Regions from separate parts of the Paraburkholderia yinzeri genome, predicted to be linked through region 2. Evidence: riboswitches for the same ligand, from Rfam matches in the RefSeq annotation. Region 2 holds a riboswitch; each other region holds the start of a gene.
The links. Region 2 has a riboswitch for cobalamin ahead of WJ542_RS28510 (HoxN/HupN/NixA family nickel/cobalt transporter). Riboswitches for the same ligand answer to the same signal wherever they lie in the genome.

Region 1 (7,405 bases), on a different contig from region 2:
AGGTACTCGTACTTGAGCACGGTATTCAGCTCGTCGAGGATCACCATGCCGTATTCGCCGCTTTCGATCATGCGCTTCGCCTCGTTCCAGCCCTTGCGCGCGGTGGCGATGTCGGCGTCGCGATTCTGCGTGTTCCAGGTGTAGCCGTCGCCCATCGTCACGAAATCGCAATGGGCGACGCTGCTAAGGAAGTCGCGCTCGGCCGTGTGCAGCGCGCCCTTGATGAACTGCACGACGCCCAGCTTCATGCCGTGGCCCAGCACGCGCACGGCCATGCCGAAGGCCGCCGTGCTCTTGCCCTTGCCGTTGCCGGTGTTGACGATCAAAAGCCCTTTTTCGACGGAAGCCGCCGCCTGCTTCTTTTCGTGGCCTTCACGGCGGCGTTGGGTCATGCGCAGGTGCGAATCGGGATCGGTTTTCATGGGCGAAACGAGGTCTGAGGATGCGGGGTTCTTAACGTGTGCGTATGCACCGCCGGTTTAGCGCGGCGCCTGCGCGGGAGTAACGACTGCGGCAACGACCACGGCAACCGCTACGGTCACGCCGTCGAGCGCGAGCTTGCCGCACGCCAGCGGTCCGCCGCCGGCGGCGAGCCGGGCGCAAGGCTCGCTCACGCCATCGACGCCGAACTTCGTGCGCGCTGCACCCGATGGCTCGGCCTCAACCGGCACGGCAGCGATGGCTTCGCGTGTGTACGTGTGAAGCGGCAAGCCATGTGCCGCGCAGAACGCGAGCAGCGCAGGTTCGTCGGCTTTCGCGTCGAGCGTCCCCACGGCCGCAACGCGAGCCATCGGCAACACCGCGAGCGCAGCCCGCACGGCGCGCTCGATCTGCGCGAGCGTCGCGCCGCGGCGGCAGCCGATACCGAGCGCAAGCGCTGCGGGGCCGGGTAAGGCGGAGGGCGCGGGAAGCAGGCTTGCAGACGTAGCGGAATTCACGGTGAGTGCTTGGAAACAAGGCAGCGGACAGGGCAGCAGACACCGCGGCGCGGGCTTTGCCCGTTGCCCGGCGGATGCGCGCATACGATAGCACACGGTTTTTCGCGCCCGGGCGCGAGGTCCCGGCGCCAGGGGTAAACAACAGCGGGCGTCCGGGCCTTTCCTTGACGATCCCGTGGCCCACGCCTACACTCGCACGCACTCTGGTGCTCGCGCGCGCGTTCCTTGCGCGCGCAGTTAAACGGGAATCAGGGAGCCATCCCGGCGAGGGACTGGCCAACCTGAACTGCACCCGCAACGGTACAACGATCGCTTCGCCCTGCATGGGCGAGGCAAGCCGCTTCGACGCATGCGCGCCGCATGCAGCTCATGCCACTGTGCAGACGGTCCGCGAGGACCGGCGCGCGGGAAGGCGGAGCGGCGTTTCGTCAGTCCGGATACCGGCCAGACACGAGGGATTCGCGCTGCGGGGAGGCGGTGCCGGATCCATGCTCCACGCCCGCGGCCATTCGCGCCGAAGGAATACCTCATGAACATGCGCAAGATCCCGGTCACCATCGTCACGGGCTTTCTCGGCAGCGGCAAAACCACGCTGCTGCGTCACATTCTTCAGCACGCGGGCGGCTTGCGCGTGGCGGTGATCGTCAACGAGTTCGGCGAACTCGGCATCGACGGCGAAATCCTGCGCGGTTGCGGCATAGGCTGCGACGAGAACGGCAACGAACGGGAAGGCCAGCTCTACGAACTGGCCAACGGGTGCCTTTGCTGCACCGTGCAGGAAGAGTTTTTCCCGGTGATGGAGCAACTGCTCGAGCGCCGCGGCGAGATCGATCACGTGCTGATCGAAACGTCGGGGCTCGCGCTGCCCAAGCCGCTCGTGCAGGCGTTTAACTGGCCATCGATTCGCAACGCCTTCACGGTCGATGCGGTAGTGACGGTAGTGGACGGCCCCGCCGCCGCGAGCGGCCAGTTCGCCGAGAACCCCGAAGCCGTGGACGCGCAGCGCAAGGCCGACCCGAATCTCGACCACGAATCGCCGCTGCACGAGCTGTTCGAAGATCAGCTTTCGGCCGCGGATCTCGTCATCCTCAACAAGACCGATCTGCTCGACGCGGCGGCGCAGGATGCGCTCATCGAGGAACTGCGCGAGGAACTGCCTCCGCAGGTGAAGATCGTACGCGCGCAACATGGCCAGCTCGATCTGCATACGCTGCTCGGGCTCGAAGCGGCCTCGGAGGAAAGCATCCATCTGCGCCACGACCATCATGGTTCCGCCGACGATGCCGATCATCACCACGACGAATTCGATTCGGTCGTCGTCACGGCCACGGTTGCCTCGCGCGAGGGCGCGATCGAGGCGCTGCAGCGCCTTGTGGACGCGCACACGATCTATCGCGTGAAGGGCTTCGCCGCGCTGCCCGGCGCTCCAATGCGGCTCGTGGTGCAGGGCGTGGGGCGCCGTTTCGACAGCTACTTCGACCGCCGCTGGAACGCGCAGGAAGCCGCGTCGCAGTCGCTCGCGAGCCGCTTCGTGCTGATCGGCGAAAATCTGGACGCCGCCACGCTGCAACGCGCATTCGAAGCCGCGCTCGCACCGGGCGCGCTGGCCTGATCGACCCACGCCAACGCCAGCGACACTTCTCTCATGCATTTGTTGCGAACGACGCCGGGCGGCTTCGTCGACGATACGGCCGGCGTGGTCCGTATCGACCAGCAGCCCGCCGACATCGTCATCCTCAGTTCCGCCGACACGACGCTCGCGCTGCTCGCGAGTATCGTGCCGCGCCTGCCCGCCGGGTTCCCGAGCGTGCGGCTTGCGAACGTCACGTATCTGCGCCAGCCGGCCTCGGTGGACTTCTATGTCGACGACGTGTTGCAGCATGCGCGCGTTGTCGTGGTCGATCATCTGGGCGGCGAGGCCTACTGGCCCTACGGCATCGAGCAGGTGGTCGCGCTCGCCAAACGCCGCGATCAGTTGCTCGCGATGTTCTCCGGCGACCTTCAGGAAGATCCCGGCCTGATCGCGAAGAGCCGTGCCGAGCCCGAATTCTGCCGGCTGCTGTGGCGGTACCTGCGCGAAGGCGGCGCGGCGAACGCCGAGGGTTTCCTGCGCGCGCTCGCGTGGCGCGCCTTCGGCTGGGGCAGCGAACCGGCACCGCCGCTCGCGCTGCCCGCGGCCGCGCTCTATCATCCATCGCGCGACGTTGCCACGATCGAAGACTGGCGCGCGCGCTGGCAGCCCGATGCGCCGGTGGTCATGCTGCTCTTCTACAAGGCGCATCTGCAGGCCGCCAACACGGCGGCGTTCGATGCCCTGATCGATGCCTTGACGGAGCGCGGCATGAATCCGCTGCCGCTTGCCGTCACTTCGCTCAAGGACACGTTGAGCCGCGACGTGATCGACGGGCTCTGCGCCGCGCACGACATCGCGCTCGTGCTGAACACCACGGCTTTCGCGGCCTCGTCGCTCGACGATCCCGCGCCGCTCGCGCTCGCGGGCGACGCGCCGGTGCTGCAGGTGATCCTCTCCGGCGGCAACCGCGAATACTGGCTCAAGGACAATCACGGCCTTAATTCGCGCGACATTGCCATGCATATCGCGCTGCCCGAAGTGGACGGCCGTCTCATCACGCGGGCGATCAGCTTCAAGGGGTTGGCGTACCACTGCAAGGAAACCCAGGTCGACGTCGTGCGCTATCAGCCCGATGCCGAGCGCGTGGCGTTCGTGGCGGAGTTGAGCCGCCGCTGGTGCCGTTTGCGCCGGCTGCCGAATGCGGAGAAAAAGCTCGCGCTCGTGCTCGCGAACTATCCGGCGAGCGAAGGGCGCATTGGCAACGGCGTGGGACTCGACACCCCGGCCTCGGTGGTTGGCCTCCTGCGGATGCTGCGCGACGAAGGCTACGCCGTGGCCGACCTGCCCGATCTACCCGAGGATGGCGACGCGCTCATGGCGCGGCTCACGCAGGGCGTGACCAACGATCCGGACACGCGCGCGCTGCGGCCCGCGTGGCAAAGCCTCGCCCTCGACGACTACCGGCGCGCGTTCGCGCGCTTGCCCGCCGCCGCGCAGAACGCGCTCATCGCGCGCTGGGGGCCGCCCGAGCAGGATCCCACCGTGCGCCGCGGCCGCTTCATGATTGCGGGCTGGCGCTGCGGCCAGGTCTTCGTCGGCATCCAGCCGTCACGCTCGCGCGGCGACGACACCTACGCGAACTATCACGACGCCGAACTCGTGCCGCCGCACGCGTACCTAGCATTTTACTTCTGGCTGCGCGAGACCTTCGGCATCGACGCGATCGCGCACGTGGGCAAGCACGGCAACCTCGAATGGCTGCCGGGCAAGAGCGTCGCGCTGGCCGATACCTGCTGGCCCGACATGGCGCTCGGCCCGCTGCCGCACGTCTATCCGTTCATCGTCAACGACCCCGGCGAGGGCAGCCAGGCCAAGCGGCGCGCGCAGGCGGTGATCATCGATCATTTGATGCCGCCGCTCACGCGCGCCGAAAACTACGGCCCGCTGCAGGATCTCGAACGGCAGGTCGATGAGTATTACGAAGCATTGATGGTCGATCCGCGCCGCGCGAAACTGTTGCGCCGGACCATCCTGGAGACGATCGTCGAGCACCGGCTGCACGAGGAACTCAGCATGCCGGCGCCGCAGGACGAAGCGACGGAAGACGCGTTGCTCACGCGTGCCGACGCCTGGCTCTGCGAACTGAAGGAAGCGCAGATTCGCGACGGGCTGCATATCTTCGGCGCGTCGCCGCAGGGGACGCAGCGGCGCGACACACTGCTGGCGCTGGGCCGCTATGCGTGCGGCGACGGGCAGGGCGCGAACGCCGGACTGATCGACGCGCTCGCACGCGATCTGCGGATCGATCATCTGCTCGACCCGGCCGCCGTGGACTGGGCCGCGCCGTGGACCGGGCCGCGCCCGGCGCTGCTCGAAGCGGTGAGCGAGACGCCCTGGCGCCACACGGGCGATACGCGCGAGCGGCTGGAGGCGCTGGCGGGATCGCTGGTCGCGCGCGTATGCGACGCCGGCACGGTGGAATGCGAAGCATCGTTGCCACAAGCTGCGAAAGTGCTCGCGCGCCTTGCCGACGACGTGCTGCCGCGCCTCGACGCCTGCGGCACGGAGGAACTGCGCCAGTTCCGCCGCGCGCTGGAGGGCCGTTTCGTGCCGCCAGGCCCGAGCGGATCGCCCTCGCGCGGCCGCCCCGACGTGCTGCCGACAGGCCGCAACTTCTATTCGGTCGATACGCGCGCGGTGCCGACGCAGGCCGCCTGGTCGCTCGGCATGAAGTCGGCGCAACAACTGATCGAGCGCCATCTGCAGGAGCATGGGGACTACCCGCGCGCCGTGGGACTCTCGGTCTGGGGCACGGCCACCATGCGTACGGGCGGCGACGACATCGCGCAGGCGCTCGCGCTGATCGGCGTGCGGCCGAAGTGGGCGGCGGGCAGTCATCGCGTGATCGACTTCGAGATCATGCCCGCCGAGGCGCTCGACCGGCCGCGCATCGATGTGACGCTGCGCGTTTCCGGATTCTTCCGGGACGCGTTTCCGAACGTCATGCATCTGTTCGACGCGGCGGTGCAGGCCGTGGCCGACCTCGACGAGCCGCCGCACTTGAACCTCCTGCGTGAGCGCGTGCTGCGCGAGCGCGATGCGCTCGTCAAGGGCGGCATCGAGCCAGCCGAAGCGCGCCGCCGCGCCGGCTGGCGCGTGTTCAGCGCGCGGCCGGGCCATTACGGCGCGGGCCTGCAGGACCTGATCGACCAGCGCCAGTGGCAGACCGATGCCGATCTTGCGCAGGCCTACCAGGCGTGGGGCGGCTATGCGTATGCCCAGAACAGCGCGGGCGACGAGGCGCGCGAGGCGTTCGGCGCGCGTCTCGCGGCCATCGACGTCGTGCTGCAGAACCAGGACAACCGCGAGCACGACGTGCTCGACTCGAACGACTACTACCAGTTCCAGGGCGGCATGGCGGCGGCGGCACGGCACTTCTCGCGCGAGCAGCCGAGCCTCTATCACGCCGACCACAGTAACCCTGCCGCACCGCGCATCCGCCCGCTCGCCGAGGAGATCGCGCGCGTGATCCGCTCGCGCGTGGTCAATCCGAAATGGATCGACGGCGTGAAGCGCCACGGCTACAAGGGCGCGGCGGAAATGGCGGCGACCGTCGACTATCTGTTCGGCTACGATGCGACGGCGCGCGTGGTGGGCGACCACCAGTACGCGCTCGTGGCCGACGCCTATGTCCACGACGACACCACGCGTGCGTTCCTCGCGCGGCACAATCCGCACGCACTGCACGCTATCTGCGAGCGCCTGCTCGAAGCGATCCAGCGCGGGCTGTGGCAGCAACCCGGTGCTCATCGCGCGCAACTCGAACAACGTCTGCTCGAAGCCGGGCAGCAACTGGAAGGATTAGCACCATGAGCGCAGCGGCGCTTCCCCCCGATTTTCGACCCGCCTTTCCGTTCACCGCACTGGTCGGCCAGGCGCCCTTGCAGCAGGCGCTGCTGCTCGCGGCCGTCGATCCGGCCATTGGCGGCGTGCTCGTGAGCGGCCCGCGCGGCACGGCGAAATCCACGGCGGCGCGTGCGCTGGCCGCGCTGCTGCCCGACGGCGCATTCGTCACGCTGCCGCTCGGCGCGAGCGAGGAAAAGCTGATCGGCTCGCTCGATCTCGAAGCAGCGCTGCGCGAGAGCGCCGTGCACTTTTCGCCGGGGCTGCTCGCGAAGGCGCATGGCGGCGTGCTCTACGTCGACGAGGTCAACCTGCTGCCGGATGCGCTCGTGGACGTGCTGCTCGACGCGGCGGCGAGCGGCACCAACACGGTGGAGCGCGACGGCATTTCGCATACGCACGACGCGCGCTTCGTGCTCGTGGGCACGATGAACCCGGAGGAGGGCGAGTTGCGGCCGCAACTGCTCGATCGCTTCGGGTTGATGGTGGAACTGGAGAACAGCTTCGATGCCGCGGAGCGGCAGCGCATCGTCAAGGCACGGCTCGCCTTCGACGCGGATCCGCATGCGTTCTGCACGTCCTGCGAGGCGGCACAAACGGCGTTGGCCGGGCGCTTGCGCGCGGCGCGCGAGCGCGTGGCCACGCTTATGTTGAGCGACGCGGTGCACGAGCGCGCAGCGGCGTTGTGTGTCGAAGCGAGGGTCGACGGCATGCGCGCGGACATCGTGATGCTGCGCGCGGCGCGCGCGCTCGCGGCGTTCGAGGGCGCGCACGACGTGAGCACGGCGCACGTCGATCAGGTGGCGGCGGCCGTGCTCGCGCACCGGCGCCGGGCGTTTCAGGATCCCGCCCCAGCGGGCGCCAGCGCCGACCGCTCGCCCGCAAGCACGGACGATCGGCAGTCCCAGGCAGATGCGGATTGGGGTGCGCTGCCGCCCGAGCCGGTGGCCGTCACGCCTGTGAAGGGTGTGATTCCGCTGCCCGCAAAAAA
Region 2 (7,405 bases):
CTGCTGAGCTTGCCGCTTGCGTTCAAAACCGATGTCGCGACCCTCCCCGGCACAACGCCGTATCTGTTTGCGGATGCGCAAGCGGTCGGGCACTGGGAAGCAAAGGTGAGTCAAGCAGCGGGTCCGGCGGCGCTGAAAGTGGGGCTCGTCTGGGCGGGCGGCGATCGGCCTCATGTCCCCGAACTCCGAAAGAACGATGCACGTCGCTCGATCGCACTGGAGCGGATGCTTCCGCTCTTCGACGTGCCGGGTGTCCGGTTCTTCAGCCTGCAGAAAGGCGCGCCCGCGCAGCAGCTTGCCGCGTTGCAGGAGCGTGGCGCAGGGAAGCCTGGCGCCGATATCGTCGACTTCACCCGCGAGCTTGCCGACTTCGCCGACACGGCCGCACTCGTGTCGACCCTCGATCTCGTGATCTCGGTCGATACGTCGACGGCGCACCTCGCGGGCGCAATGGGCAAGCCGGTCTGGATCCTGAACCGTTTCGATACGTGCTGGCGCTGGATGCTCGAACGCAGCGACACGCCCTGGTATTCGAGCGCCCGGTTGTTCCGGCAGCCCGCGCTTGGAGACTGGGATAGCGTTCTCGCCGCGGTGCGCGAGGCGCTCGCGGCACGCGTGGCGACGATCCCGTCCTGAATCCCGGCGAGGTTGCCCTGGCTCACCGTCATGGGAAAAGCGCAACTAACGGTCCGCCACGCGCCGCATCGCAAACAGCAGCATCGCGGCGCACTAAAAAGCGAGCAAGGAGGGGCGGGAGGTCAACTTTGTCGCGTACCGCTATGAAAGCGCGCGCAACTGCTGGCGCAGCCGATCGACTTCACCCGGAGCAAAGGGCTTTTCAATTTCGGCATGCATCTGCTGCCACAAAGGGAAAGCCTCTGCGAGCAGCCGCTGGCCGGCGGGCGTCAGGGTGAGCAGACGGCTGCGCTTGTCGTCCGGATCCTGCGTAATGGTGACAAGCTCGCGCCGCTCCAGTGGTTTGAGCGCGGCCGTTAGCGTGGTGCGATCCATCGCGAGCAGCGAGGACACGTCTTTCATCGCCGGGGGATGGGGCCGGTTGAGCGACATCAGCAGCGAAAACTGCCCGTTCGTGAGGTCCAGCGGGCGCAAGGCGTCGTCGAAAATGCGCGCGAGGTTGCGTGCCGCGCGCTGCATATGCAGGCACAGGCAGCAGTCGCGAACCATCGCGGTCATTTCGAAGGGAATTTTTTTCGCCCGTGCCATGTTGCAATTATGTTGATATCAACCTATCCTGTCAAGGCTCGAAGGGCAACATTCCGTTGCTCCCCTCATCGGACGGAGGATCTATGAGCGATCAGCAATTGTTTCTCGCGGTGTTTCTCGGCAGCAAGGACAACCCGCGCATGCATGCGTGGATGGCATTGCCGGAAAAAGAACGGCTCGCCAGGCAGCGGGAGGGCATTGCGGCCTGGCATGCCTGGGTCGACAAGCATCAGGCGGCGATTGTCAACATGGGTGGTCCGCTCGGTAAGACTTTGGCCATCGGCGAACATGGCGTCAAGGAAACGGTCAACGCGCTGTCTGGCTTTACGGTTGTGCGCAGCGCCTCGCATGAAGAGGCCGCGAAGATGTTTGAAGGCCACCCGCATTTCGCGATCTTCCCGGGCGAGTCGGTTGAAGTGATGCCCGTTCTTCCGATCCCTCGCGGCTGACTTCCAGGGAGCCGTCATGAAACTCTATGGATTTCCAGGGACCCGCGCGCAACGTGCGCTGTGGGGGCTGCACGAAGTCGATGCCGATTTCGAATATGTGTCGGTGAACCTGCTCCAGGGCGAGCACAAGCAGCCCGAATTCCTGCGCATCAATCCGGCGGGCAAGGTCCCCGTGCTGGTGGACGGCGACCTCGTGATTCCGGAGTCGGCCGCGATCGTGCTCTACCTTGCGGAAAAATATCCGGAGAAAGCGCTGCTGCCGGTCGATCTCGAAGCACGGGCGCAGGTGTATCGCTGGACCCTGTTCGCGGTGACCGAACTCGAACAGCCGCTCTGGAGAATTACCCGGCACGCCTTTCTTTACCCGCCGGACAAACGCCTACCGGCCGATATCGAGCTGGCGCGCGAGGATTTCAAAGCCATGGCCGCGATCCTCGAAAAGCATCTGGAAGGGCGTCAGTTCCTTGTTGGCGACAAGCTGACGGTGGCCGATTGCGTGATGGTCTATCTGATCGATTGGGCGAACGAAATCCAGTTGGTCGATGGATTCCCGGGCTTGCAGGCATACCTCGAACGCCTGTATGCACGGCCCGAGGCGCCGCAGCGAATCGCCGACGCGCGCAAGGCGGCGTGATGCCGATGCACGCAAGTTTGCGTGACATCGGCTGCCCGCCGCAGCGCGCGCGGTGAATTACTGGCCCGACCGGTAGACCGGCAGCTCGTCGTAGCGTTTCAGGCGGTAGATGGCGAACGACACCAGCCACGCGAGGATGAACACGCCGATGATGACGAAGCCGAGGTTGTTGAAGTTGTCGTTGAGGGTGCCGATCAGATCCCAGAAACCGCCTTTCAGGTTGAACTGGTCGGCGATCAGCCCGAGCGTTTCGATGCCGCCGATCAGCACCGCAACCAGCACGGAGACGAGCGTGATCGTGAGGTTGTAGTAGAGCTTGCGGATGGGGCGCACGAAGGCCCAGTCGTAGGCGCCGAGCATGAGCACGCCGTCGGTCGTATCGACGAGCGACATGCCGGCTGCGAACAGCACGGGAAACACGAGCACGACGCTCATCGAGAGGCCCTGCGCGGCCTGGCTTGCCGAAATGCCGAGCAGGCTCACTTCCGTTGCGGTGTCGAAGCCGAGGCCGAACAGGAAGCCGAGCGGCAGCATCCACAGCGGTCCCGAAACGAAGCGGAAGAGCGGGCGGAAGAGCCGGGCGAGGAGGCCGCGGTTGTTCAGCAGCAGATCGAGATCGTCGTTGTCGTAGGGCTTGCCGCGGCGGACCTTGTTGAAGGCGCGCCACACGCCGCGCAGGATGACGATATTCATCGCGGCGATGAGAAACAGGAACAGCGCGGAGACGCTGGTGGAGATGACGCCGCCAAGATCCTTCCAGGCTTCGACGCGGCTTTCGAGGGCGGCGGCCGTCGCCGCGACGGCTGCCGCGACCAGCAGCACCACGGCGGAGTGGCCGAGCGCGAAGAAGAAGCCCACGGTCACGGGACGCTTGCCGTCCTGCATCAGCTTGCGCGTGACGTTGTCGATCGCGGCGATATGGTCGGCATCCACGGCATGGCGCAGGCCAAAGCCATAGGCGAGGAGGCCTGTGCTCAGGAGCAGCGGGTGAGCGTGAAAGGCGATGAATGCCCAGATCCAGGCACCGATGTTGAAGGCTGCAAGGACGACGTAGATGCCGATGACGCGGCGGCGGAGGGACGCCGGAGCGGCAACCGTTTCCAGAGTGGTGGACATGTGACAGATCCTGAGGTCGGGACTGTCCCTGCAACGAGCGACCGCGTAAAGCGGCGCTGGCGCATTGGGACACCCCGCCCGTTGCGGCTGCATGGACCTCGGTTGATGGCAGGTCTCCTGGCTCGCGGGTCTCTGTCCTGTGCCGGCCTTCCCGGTTTCCCAGTGGCGCGGGGTGGCATGGACTCGCCGCTTACAGTTGCGGGGGCAGCCGCAGACTTTCGAAACCCGGCCGTTTTCACGGCGAGCTTCGACTGCGTTCCCTTTTGATCCCGTTGCCGGGAACCATCAGCGCGAAAGCGTAATCGCCCCTACGTTGCGGTGTCAACCTTTCGAGCAAAACCGCTCTCACCCCCTGCCGCGTTCAGAACTGCTCGATCCAGGCCGCGAGGCGGTCGGCAGGAAATTCCGTTCTGTGCTGAGTGGGCAGGAACGCCATGCCACTGTCCTTGCGTACCGGTTCGAGCGCGAAGTCGTTCCCGTCCAGCCAAAGCAGGCTGGCCAGCCAGACGGCGTGCCGGACCGACACGGCCTTGCTGGCCGGCTCGCCCAGGAACTCGGCCAGCGCGGTGAGATCGTCCAGGATCAGGCCGTCGCCTTCGCGCCGGACCGTGATGCCCGCGTGCTCCAGCGTTTCGGCCATCGCGGCCACCGCGTTGCCGGTGGTCGAGCCGACGTGGCGGTTACGCAGCGCCGCGAGGTTCGCCGCCACCATATGGCCAAACGTGCCGCTTCGGGCGCTCTCCGCAGCGATCAGATCGGAGTAGTCCATCAGCAGCCAGTCCGGCTCGGGACTGGGTACCTCGGCGAGTACCGCCGCAGCCAGGTAGGTCTCCACCGGCTGGAACCGCTCGGGCCCGATCAGCGCGGCCGAGAGGGACCGGACAAGGCCGATCCGCGTGGCGAGCGTCTGCTTTTGCAGCACGCCCAGCTTCTCGCGCACGAGCTGGTCCCGCTCCTTGCGCAGCTCGGCCAGTTCGAGCGCCTGTTTCAGCTCCATGCGCAATGCGGTGATGTCCCACGGCTTCTTGATATAGCGGTGGATCTGACCGAGGTTCACGGCCGCCACGGTCTGGTCGATCTCCGAATACGCGGTGGTCAAGATCCGCACGATATGCGGATAGCGCTCGCTCGCGTAACGCAGCAACTCGTTGCCGTACTCGCCCGGCATGCGCTGGTCGGAGACAAGGACCCCCACCCTGTCACCGTGTGCGTCCAGCAGCGCCTTGCCTTCCTCTACCGAGCCGCCAGTCAGGACCGGCGCCAGGCTTCCAATGGCACGCTGGAAGTACTTCACGGCCGTGGCCTCGTCATCGACGAAGAGGATCGCCGGTGACGACTCCTGGTTGGCTTTCGCTTCGTTCATCAACAACTCCTGAGTGTTTGACCTTTGATAGGGGGGAAATCCAGCACTACGTTGGTGCCAACCCCCGACGTGGACTCGATCCGAAGTCCACCGCCGCAAGACTGCATGACACGGTTGCATAGAATCAGGCCCAAGCCGTGGCCGCCGGATTGTGCGTGCGTTGTAATCGGGTCCGTCAACAGGCGGGCTTTGATCTCGGGCGGAATGCCCGGGCCGTTGTCGGAAATGCCGATACCGGGACTGGGTTCCGCCGTGACGGTAAAGCGCACAGACGGAGCGGGAATATCCGCGAGCGCGCGCAGCGCGTTCGACAAGAGCGAGGAGAGCACGAGCGCCACGCAGTTCGGCTGCGTGACCACGGCAAAGTCGCCGTCGACCTCGACCTGTACCCACGACCGCTGCCCCGCAGCGAACGGATAGGTATCGAGCAAGGCGGAAATCAGCCCGTGCGCCGTGATCTCGCTGCGGGCGTCGTCCCCGGCAGGCTTGCGGCGCCCGTTTTGGACCGAGCGCCAGAAGGACGAAACCACCGCGAGGCAGTACTGCGCGCTCTCGCGCATGGATCGGGCGGCGCCGTCGATATCCCACTGCGACTCGTGCTGCTCGTCGGCGCGATGTTCGATGTTGCTCGCGTTCAAGGCGATGGCAGCAAGCGGCGTGTTCAATTCGTGCGCCAGAAAGGCCAGAGTCTCGTCGATCGCGATCAGCCGGTGATTCTGGATGGCGCGTTCCTGGTGGCGCTCGAACGCCAGTTGCAGCGTCTCGCGCACGGAAGCCTGCCTGAGCGGCTTTTCGAGGATGCGGAACACCTCGCCGGTATTGACCGTCTGCAGCAGCACGTCGATGTCGGCATAAGCCGTCACCAGAATCCGAACGATGTGCGGGTAGTCGTGCGCCACCTGGCGCAGCAGGTCGCCGCCGTCGCGGCCCGGCATGCGGAAATCCGTGACCAGCACGGCAATGCGGGCGCTGTCCCGCTCCAGGACGGCGATGGCCTCATCGCTGCTCGTGGCCAGCAGGACCTCGTAATCCGCACCGACCATGCGCGAGAAATACTTTCCCGCCAGCTCTTCGTCGTCGACGTAGAGAACCGTGGGCTGTGTTTGCCGGATGTCTTGCCGGATTTCGTTCATGGCGTTCTCACGGCGCGCGCGACAGATCGAAGCTGAACGACGCCCAGTTGCCCAGCTCGCTCTCGGCGAACAGCAGGCCGCCGTGGCGCTCGATGACCGCATAGCTGATCGACAAGCCGAGGCCGAGGCCTTGTCCCACCTCGCGGGTGGTAAAGAACGGCTCGAACACGCGCGCGAGATTCTCGTCCTTGATGCCCGGCCCGTTGTCCTTGACCGTCACGGCGAGGCGTTGCTCCTCCCATTTCGCCGAGATGTGAATCGCCGGCCCGGTGGTGCCCGCGTTGCGCATGGCCAGGACTGCGTTGGAGAGCAGGTTGATCAGCACGCCGATGATGGCCGCTTCGTCGCCCTGCACGAGCGTATCGGTCGGAAGCTCGCGCGTCACCGTGACGCCGCGCAATTCGTGCGCGACAAGCCGCGTAGCGGAATCGAGCGCTTTTTCGAACAGGAAGGGCGTCCCCACCTCCGCTTCGGCGCCCGGCTTGCGGTAGGCAAAGGTCTTGAGGTCCGACACGATGTGCTGGATCCGCTGCATGCCCTGCTTGGCGTCGACGAGACATTCCTGCAGCGTTGGCTCCGCTTTGGCCGCGGGCTCTTCCATAGCGACTTCGATTGCCATCAGGCAAAAGTTCACGGGGTTATTGACCTCATGCAGCAACCCCGCGGCAAGCGTACCGATAGCCGCCATCTTTTCCTGCTGCAGCAACTGCCCCTTGATGTCGACCAGCTTGCGGTTGATCGATTCGAGCTCGGCGTTCTTCTGCGAGACTTCCGCCTTCAGGCGGAACAACATGAAGCGCACCCGCTCGTTGAAGAAGGTATAGACGCCGCTGGCGGCAGCGGCGAACAGAAGGAGCAGGACGTTGACGGTCAGCGTGCCGATAGGCGCGCCGCCGCCGGAATGCAGCAGGCAGGCAATCAGGTAGAGCGCGCAGGACAACACGCCGAAAACCATGTTCTGCCATAAGCCGAATGGCAGTGCGATGCCCGAAGCGAAGATGGCCAGGTTCAGGCCCATGTAGTAGGGCGACAGTACCCCGTCGGTCCTCCAGATCATCCACGAAATCATGATCTGCGGCAGCAGTAGCCAGGACAGCGTCAACCATGGAGAAAAGCGTCGCCCCGCCACGCTGCCCAGCAGGATCGCAATGCCGCCTATCAGCAGCGAGACGACCACGCGCGCGGCAGAGAACGAGATCAGTTGTTGAGGATACTGCGCATAATCCAGCCCCACGCCGAGCAGGACGAGCACGATGGCGGTACAGGCACCGCCGCGGCTGAAGGTCACGCGGAAGTCGGCCAGTTCGGTTTGATAGCCTGTGTGCAGTTGAGCAGTGCTCATGGATGGGGTGTCCGCCGGCGTTTCAGAGGATCGTGGCTTCCGCGAACACATTCACCCCGGTCTCATCGACGTAGAGCTTGTGGTCGGCGGATTGCGTGGGCAGCAGCGAACTCATGCCGCTCTCGTTCCGATAGATCAGATACC
Region 3 (7,405 bases), on a different contig from region 2:
GATAACGTTGCGTGCCGCCATCCCGAGCGTAGTCGTCGGGCAACACGACCGTCGCGGCCAAGGTTTGCCGCATGGCGGCGCTGGGAATGCTGACCACGCTAGACTGGAATGCAGAAGCGTGATCGGTGAAAAACAGTGTGGAAACGAACCAGAGTGCAAGCCGGAATGCGCGGGCCGTGTTCATGAGGGGTCGCTCTTGTTTTTGGCGCCACTCTCGCCCGGACGCGGTCCGGCCACGGGCGGAGAAGCGCTTCGGCCCACTCTAGCAACGGCGACTTACAGTCAAATTTCAGACAACCCTACGGATTGCAAGCGAGGCATGGTCGACCTCGACGATCGAATCGCCCCCACCGCCGGATCGAAGCCCTCCGCGCACGGGACTTCGATCCGCTTCGATCCGCTTCGCCCCGTCAAGCGCACCGCTAGCGTGATTTCGCGGTCATGTACGCCACCGCGGCCTTGATCTCGACATCGGAGCAGGCCGCGCATCCGCCGTGCGGCGGCATGGCCTTGAAACCGATCAGCGCGTGCTGCAGCAGCGTGGCATCGCCTTGCGCGATGCGCGGCATCCACGCGGCCTTGTCGCCGACCTTCGGCGCGCCCGCCGCCCCGGTAGCGTGACATGCGAAGCAGACCGAACTATAGACCGCTTCGCCCGAGCGCACCGGCGCGGTGGAAACCGCCTCGGCCTTCGCGGGCGCCGCCGCGGCGGGAATCGGCGTCACGCCGCCGCTATCGCCACCCGCGCCCGCTGCGTCGGCTCCCGCCACACCCCCGCCCTGCCCACGCAACAGACTGAAATACGCCGCGATATTGACGATGTCGCGATCCGAAAGCGGCGCGGCCATCGCGTTCATCGTGGGATTCTGCCGGGTCTTGCCGTCCCGGTAAGCCAGCAGCGCGCCCTCGAGATAACTGCGGTGCTGCCCCGCAAGATTCGGCACGCCCGGAATCTTCGCCACGCCGTCCACGTTGTGGCAGGCAAAGCAGACCGCGGCGCGCCGCTTGCCCGCCGCGACGTCGGGCGCGTCCCCCGACGTCTGCGCATGCGCCGTCACGCAGAACAGCGACAGCAGAACCAGTCCGAACCGGATGATGTTGTTCATGATTTCGACGCCTCCCCGCATCAATTGAAGCTGTCGTGCATCGAGATCGCGATCCCGTACACGAAGAACACGGCAATCCAGACGCCAAGGACCGACACCGCCCCGGTGCCCAGACGCGCCACGGTCCGGTCCGCGCGATACACGCCCTGCGTGCGTCCCGCGCGATACAGCAGCGTGAGATAGAAGCCGCCCACGAGGCCGCCTATGCCGGCGAGCGTCGCGAAGAACAACACCGTCGAAGGCCAGTCGGCATGCACCGTGTAGGTCTGGATCGTGTAGCCGAGCGGCCGCAGGTAATGCACCCGGATGATTTCGCGCCACACCGCGAGCACGCCGAGCAACGCAAGACCGCAAAGGGCGGGCTGATAGCCATGCGTGTCCTTGCCGAGCTGCCGCATCCAGAGCGCCATGGTGGCCAGCGCGCCGACGATGAGCCAGCCCACCGGATGCAGCGCGAGACCGGAACCCGCGGGGAAATCGAACTGCCAGGCCAGCATGGGGACGAGCGCGATCGCGTAGCCCCATTGCGCGAGACGCCGGCCAAGGTCGCTCACGAACGCCCGGTAGGCGGGCTCGCGATCCTCGCGCTCAGCGAAGTAGTGCGCGTAAGCGAGCAGGAACACGCCCACGGCCGGCACGGAGAGGCTCATGATGAACGCATACCGCGGCCACTGGATCGCATGCAGCGCGGCGCCGCGCGTGTCGACCATGCCACCCGGCGCATACCAGTTCATCCATTGCTCGGGCAGCAACGCCTGATACGAAAGCGCATGCATGATCAGCCCGTCCAGGCAGAAGAGCCCGAACGCGATCCATGCATAGACGCCGATGTGCTTCTTCGCCCCTTCGTGATTGGCGTGATAGAAGGCGAACCAGCAGCAGTAGGCCACGATCAGCGTGAAAATGAAGGCGATGGCCCAGCGCCCCGAGAGCACATTCGAGGTGTACCACTGCGGGTCGTAGATGACCTGGGTAAAAAGCAGCGGCGCGACGCCCAGCACGATCAGCAACGACACGGCGACCTTGGCCACCTTCGTCATCGCCATCGAGAGGCGCTCCCAATACCTGCCGGCCGCGCCGTCGGCGCGCCGGTGAAACGCGAAGATCGCGAGCCCCGAAGCGCCCATGGCCAGGTGCACGAAGGCAATGTGCGCCACCCACGTGAGCACCATCAGGATCTGAAACACCACGGGCTGCGCGGGTACCCCGGCGGGGTCGCGCATCGTGTTCATCACGGCACCAATATCCATGGCTAGTTCCTCGACGGCGCCGGCTGCCCCGCCGCATGTTGTTCCTGTTCCGCAACCAGCGCGGCCGCGTTCGCGCCGCTGCTTTTGCCACCGCTCTTGCCGTCATTCGCGGCAGCAACGGCGCGTTGTTCCGCCGCGTGCTGCTGCGCGATCAACTGGTCGACGTTCTTGCCGCTATCCACGGCTGCGAGGTAATGCGCAATGGCGCGAATCTCGTTGTCGGGCAGGTCGATGCGCGGCATGTAGGGCTGCGTGCCGTATTTCAGCGGACCGCGCAGGAAGGCCGCGATCATGTCTTCGTCGGTGGCCATGTGCAGCTTGTCGGGCAGGCTGCGCAGCGGGCCGCCCGGTTCGAGCGAGTGGCAGTTCGCGCAGGCCACCTTGGTCAGCAGGCGGCCCACTTCGAGCTCGTTGGCATCGGTCACGGTTCTCAGGCGGTCCGGCACGAACGGATGCAACTGGAGCAGGCCATGCTCGGCAATGCGCTCGACTTCCGAATGAATGCCCTTGCCGGGCACGTCGCGCGCGATCACCTGATTACCGTAGATGTACTGCCCCGCCACGTACGGCTTGCGCATCGACTCGCGCATGCGCTCTTCGGGCCACACCCCCACCACGGCAATGAACAGGAAGAGCGAAATCGCCAGCGACGTATAGACGCGCTGCGGGAAGGCCCAGGCGAAGCCGAGCCAGAGCGTCGCCACGGCAAACACCGCGACCATTCCCCTGGCGTAGACGGGCAGCAGATGCGTGTCGAGCATTACGAGCGCGTTTTGCGGCAGCGTGCGCAGGTAGTAGAAAAACATCACGACGGCCACGGCGCCGCCAAGGAGTCCCACCGGGGCGATCATGCGCACGACGCTGCGGCGCAGCGCGGGATCGCTCACGCGGCTGGCCACCAGCAGTCCGACGAGCGCCGCCATCACGATCATGCCGCCCGTGCGGGTGCCGAGCTGCGCGAAGAAGTTGACGTTGTAGAACGCCTCGCTCGTCGAGCCGGTCTGGTACCAGCTATCGTGGCCCGGCCACATCATGAACGAGAGCACGCCGACGATCAGCAGCATCGTCGCCCACGAAGCGAGCGCGAACGACCACGTCAGCTTCAGGTGGGTGCGCGCATCGATCTTGCCGATCAGGTAGACGAGCGCGTAGACGCCAATGACTTCAACCGTGAAGTAGACCCACTCGCTCGCCCAGACCCAGACGAAGTTGTGGATCAGCCCGCTCACGCCGCGCGGACTCGCCACGGTGATCGCATACCAGATCCCCGGGCCCGTGATCGAGCCGATGATGTACGAGAACACGAGCAGGAACATGCCGTAGCGCTTGATGAACTCCATCAGCTGCGGCTTGTTCTCGCGGTAGGCCCGCGTTTCGAGCAGCGCGAACAGAAACGAAGCGCCGACCGATGTGTGGGACGCCACGACGTGTATCACGCCGATGATCCCCATGACCCAGGCCGTACCGATGCCCGGAACGTAAAACGTCGGGTACATGCCGAGCATGTCCATACGTCTCCCCCTTCTTCTGTAGATCCGATCCGGATGAGCGGACGCCGCGCGCCCTCTGTGCACCCGCTATGCACCCCTGACTTCCGGATCAATGACGACACCTGAAATTCAGGGAGGGCCATGCTAGCAAAAGGTCCGCGTGGCTAACGCTGCGTAGCAGTTATGTTTGGAATCATGTCGGGAATCGCGCAGACCGGGCATCCACGCACCGCTGCAGCCGGAGCGGCAATGCGGACTGGCCCGCTCGACCGGGGATTTCTTTCATTTTTATTTCGGGCGCCGGCCGCTAACGCACCGGGAAACGCACCTCGTGCTGCGCGCCTTCCGTGCCTTTTTCGCATCACCCGCGGCCCGGACAATTGACGCGGCGAACCATGGCGCATTAACCTTGCGCGCTGATGGTTCCCGGCGACGGGATCAAAAGGGAACGCAGTAAAGGCGCGCCTCAAAAACGCGCGCTTCGAGACTGCGGCTGCCCCCGCAACTGTGAGCGGCGAGTCCATGCCCGCGCGAGCCACTGGGAAACCGGGAAGGCCGGCAGAGGACGCAGACCCGCGAGCCAGGAGACCTGCCATCAACCGAGGTCCATGCAGCCGCAACGGGCGGGGTGTCCCGAAGCGCCAGCGCCGCTACGCGCGGCTGCTCGCTGCAGGGACAGCCCTGACCTCAGCCCCGCACATGAAACTAAAACAATTCATTCTCACGTCGGCCGTGACGGCCTGCGCGTGGCACAACGCCCATGCCGCCGACGACGCGACGCTCGCACAACAGGACCAGACCGATCAGACTGACGAGGCGCACGGCGAAACCGCGCTGCCGAGCATTCTCGTTGTCGGCGACACGCAGCATCTGCCGCAGTCGTTCGACCGGCGCTACGCGAGCACCCAGGTCCTCACGCGCGCGGACCTCGATCGTCTCGCTCCGCAAGATCCCAGCATCACCCAGGCGCTTGCCACGCTGCCCGGCGTGACGGTTTCGCAGAACGGCGGGCCGGGATCGGCGGCTTCGGTCAGCATCCGCGGCTCGTCAGCCCAGCAGGTGGCCGTCTTCATCGACGGCATACGTATTGGCTCCGCCACCACGGGCGAGGCCGAATGGGCCGATCTGCCGACCGAGGCGTTCGACCGCGTCGAGGTGATTTCCGGGCCGGCCGCCGCCTCGTTCGGCGCGGATGCGGTGGGCGGCGTCGTGCAGCTCTTCACGCGCCACGCGTCGAACCAGCCGAACCAGACCACGGTCTCGTTCGGCGGCGGCTCGAACAAGACCTTCGACACGCAGGTCCGCACCTCGGGCACGGTCCCCTCCACCGGGCCGCTGGCCGCGCTGGGCGGCCTGACGTATTCGCTCGGCCTGCACGACTACAACACTGCGGGCATCGACGCGACCCAGCCGTGGGCCTACGGCCACGAAGACGGGCGCAATCCGTATCACGCCCAAGACGTGGATGCGCGCCTCGGCTATGCGCGCGACAACTGGTCGATCTCGACGTTCATGCTCTATCACCGCTCCGATCTGTCTTACGACAACGCGGGCGGCGACGACCGGCAGCTCGATCATCAACTGACCACGGGCATTGCGTTCCACTGGGACATCACGCCGACCACGCAGTTCGATCAGTCGGTGGGCTACGCAACCGATCGTCAGTTCGTCTACGCGAATGATCCGACGATTCCCACCGACGAAATCGACTCCACGCGCTTCAGCACGTCCACGTCGCTCACGCACCAGGAGACGGGCAACCGATTGTTCGGACTGCCATTCACCGGAGAGACGAAGCTCGCCTACGACTTCACGCGCGAACAGGCTTTCCTGCCGGTAGATATCCCGACCGGCGTACCCACCCGCGACGATTCGGCGGTGTCGCTGCACCAGTCGACCACGCTCGGCCCGTGGACGCTGTTCCTCGCAGGGCGCCACGAGATCGTCGAAGGCCAGACGGTGAACACGGGCAATGTCTCGCTGGCGTGGGAGATCACGCCGGTCTACACGGCGCGCGTGTCTTATGGCAACGCCTTCCGCCTGCCAACGTTCGACGATCTCTACTATCCGCAGTACGGCAATCCCGATCTGCAACCGGAACGCAGCGACAGCGTCGAAGCGGCCCTCGATGCCAACACGTCGTTCGGCACCTTCACGGCCGCCATCTACGACACGCGTTTCCACGACCTGATTGCTTACAGTTCGGAGACCTTTATACCGTTCAACGTCGGCCGTGCGCATATCCAGGGCATCGACCTCTCATACAAGGGCACGCTCGGCAAGTCCACGCCGGTGAGCCTCACCGTCGGCCTGCTGAATCCGGAAGACGTCACCGACGATACCTGGCTGAACCGCCGGCCGCGGCAGACAGTCAACCTGAGCGTCGATCACACGTGGGACGAGTTCCACCTCCACGCGCTCAGCACGGGCATCTCGATTCTCTACAACGGATCGACCTTCGACGATCAGGAGAACACAATTTACCTGCCTTCGTGGACGACGGTCAGTCTGCGCGCTTCTTATCAGATCAATCCGCACCTCGCGCTGTCCGCCTCGCTGGCGAATCTGTTCAACCGGCAGTACATGACGGCCTATGGGTATAACAGCCTTGGGCGGACGGCGTTTGGGAAGATTGCGTATACGTTCTGATGGTGATGGGTCCACCACGCGGCCTCGTGAGGCGCTGCCTCGCTCACGAGGCCCCGCAAGTTCCAGCCCTCACGGCCTGCAAAACCTGATCGCGCCCGTTCTGCACCAGTGCGACAAAATGCAGACGCGCGCGGTCCCATTGGGGAGGCACGGCGATATCGCGCCGCACGATTCCGCCCTGCGAACCCAGTGAAACAGGCCCCACCCAGAGCCGCACGACACTGTCGTGCGAAAGCGTCGTGCCGCCGTTTTCGCCTCGCAGCACATGCGAGACGAGCCCGTCTTCCGTAACGGCGAAATAGAGCTGCGCGCCGTCCGCCGGTAACGCACGAGTATCGCGAGGCGTAACCCTCGCCTCCAGCTCGACGGTGTTATTCGCATCGGAGCGCGTCGTCAGCGCTATCTCCACCGGCGCGGGTGTGGTGTTGATCCTGCGGATCGCTTCGGGCAACGTGCCATGCCATGAGCGAATCTCCTCGCCGTTCGCGAAAAATTCCGGCGTGTAGACGAAGGTGCCGTGACCGGCGGCCACGAGTTCGCTCTGGCGGGCGTCGAAGACCTTCTGCGCCATCACGTCCTGCCAGCCCAGGCTGTCCCAGTACGTCACGTGCAAGCCGAGCGGAATCACGGCCGATCCCGGACTGGCTTCGCGCGAGAGCATGCTCAACTCGCGATCGGCCGGCGGGCAACTCGAACAGCCTTCGCTCGTATAGAGCTCAACCACGGCCGCAGTACCGGGCCCGCTCGTCGCGTGGCAAGCATCCGACGCATAGGACGCGTTCGCCACCAGTAAGGCGAGCATCAACAGGAAACCACCGAGCAGACCAACGAGGCGCATGATGTCCCTCCACAGCGGCACGCCCGCGCGGGCGCGCGGGTCAGCGGATCGGTAAGGCGGCACAAGTCGCCT

Region 1: it holds a riboswitch for cobalamin, as region 2 does, so the genes downstream of both, cobW (cobalamin biosynthesis protein CobW) here and WJ542_RS28510 (HoxN/HupN/NixA family nickel/cobalt transporter) in region 2, are expected to answer to the same signal.
Region 3: it holds a riboswitch for cobalamin, as region 2 does, so the genes downstream of both, WJ542_RS17235 (TonB-dependent receptor domain-containing protein) here and WJ542_RS28510 (HoxN/HupN/NixA family nickel/cobalt transporter) in region 2, are expected to answer to the same signal.

The regions. Positions count from the first base shown of each region.
Region 1 is NZ_JBFOCJ010000002.1:847,001-854,405, reverse strand. Features, by position in the region: gene cobO (cob(I)yrinic acid a,c-diamide adenosyltransferase) at 1-422, opposite strand, end outside; gene WJ542_RS20865 (cobalamin biosynthesis protein) at 480-914, opposite strand; cobalamin riboswitch at 1,126-1,401, shown strand; gene cobW (cobalamin biosynthesis protein CobW) at 1,474-2,550, shown strand; gene cobN (cobaltochelatase subunit CobN) at 2,584-6,384, shown strand; gene WJ542_RS20850 (magnesium chelatase ATPase subunit I) at 6,381-7,405, shown strand, end outside.
Region 2 is NZ_JBFOCJ010000003.1:381,942-389,346, forward strand. Features, by position in the region: gene WJ542_RS28490 (tetratricopeptide repeat protein) at 1-636, shown strand, start outside; gene WJ542_RS28495 (MarR family winged helix-turn-helix transcriptional regulator) at 778-1,224, opposite strand; gene WJ542_RS28500 (YciI family protein) at 1,308-1,673, shown strand; gene WJ542_RS28505 (glutathione S-transferase family protein) at 1,690-2,307, shown strand; gene WJ542_RS28510 (HoxN/HupN/NixA family nickel/cobalt transporter) at 2,365-3,423, opposite strand; cobalamin riboswitch at 3,514-3,725, opposite strand; gene WJ542_RS28515 (response regulator) at 3,785-4,786, opposite strand; gene WJ542_RS28520 (ATP-binding protein) at 4,786-5,919, opposite strand; gene WJ542_RS28525 (sensor histidine kinase) at 5,927-7,261, opposite strand; gene WJ542_RS28530 (class I SAM-dependent methyltransferase) at 7,284-7,405, opposite strand, start outside.
Region 3 is NZ_JBFOCJ010000002.1:14,221-21,625, reverse strand. Features, by position in the region: gene WJ542_RS17255 (alpha/beta hydrolase) at 1-184, opposite strand, end outside; gene WJ542_RS17250 (c-type cytochrome) at 423-1,106, opposite strand; gene WJ542_RS17245 (hypothetical protein) at 1,127-2,356, opposite strand; gene WJ542_RS17240 (c-type cytochrome) at 2,359-3,852, opposite strand; cobalamin riboswitch at 4,250-4,457, shown strand; gene WJ542_RS17235 (TonB-dependent receptor domain-containing protein) at 4,546-6,495, shown strand; gene WJ542_RS17230 (DUF1223 domain-containing protein) at 6,539-7,333, opposite strand.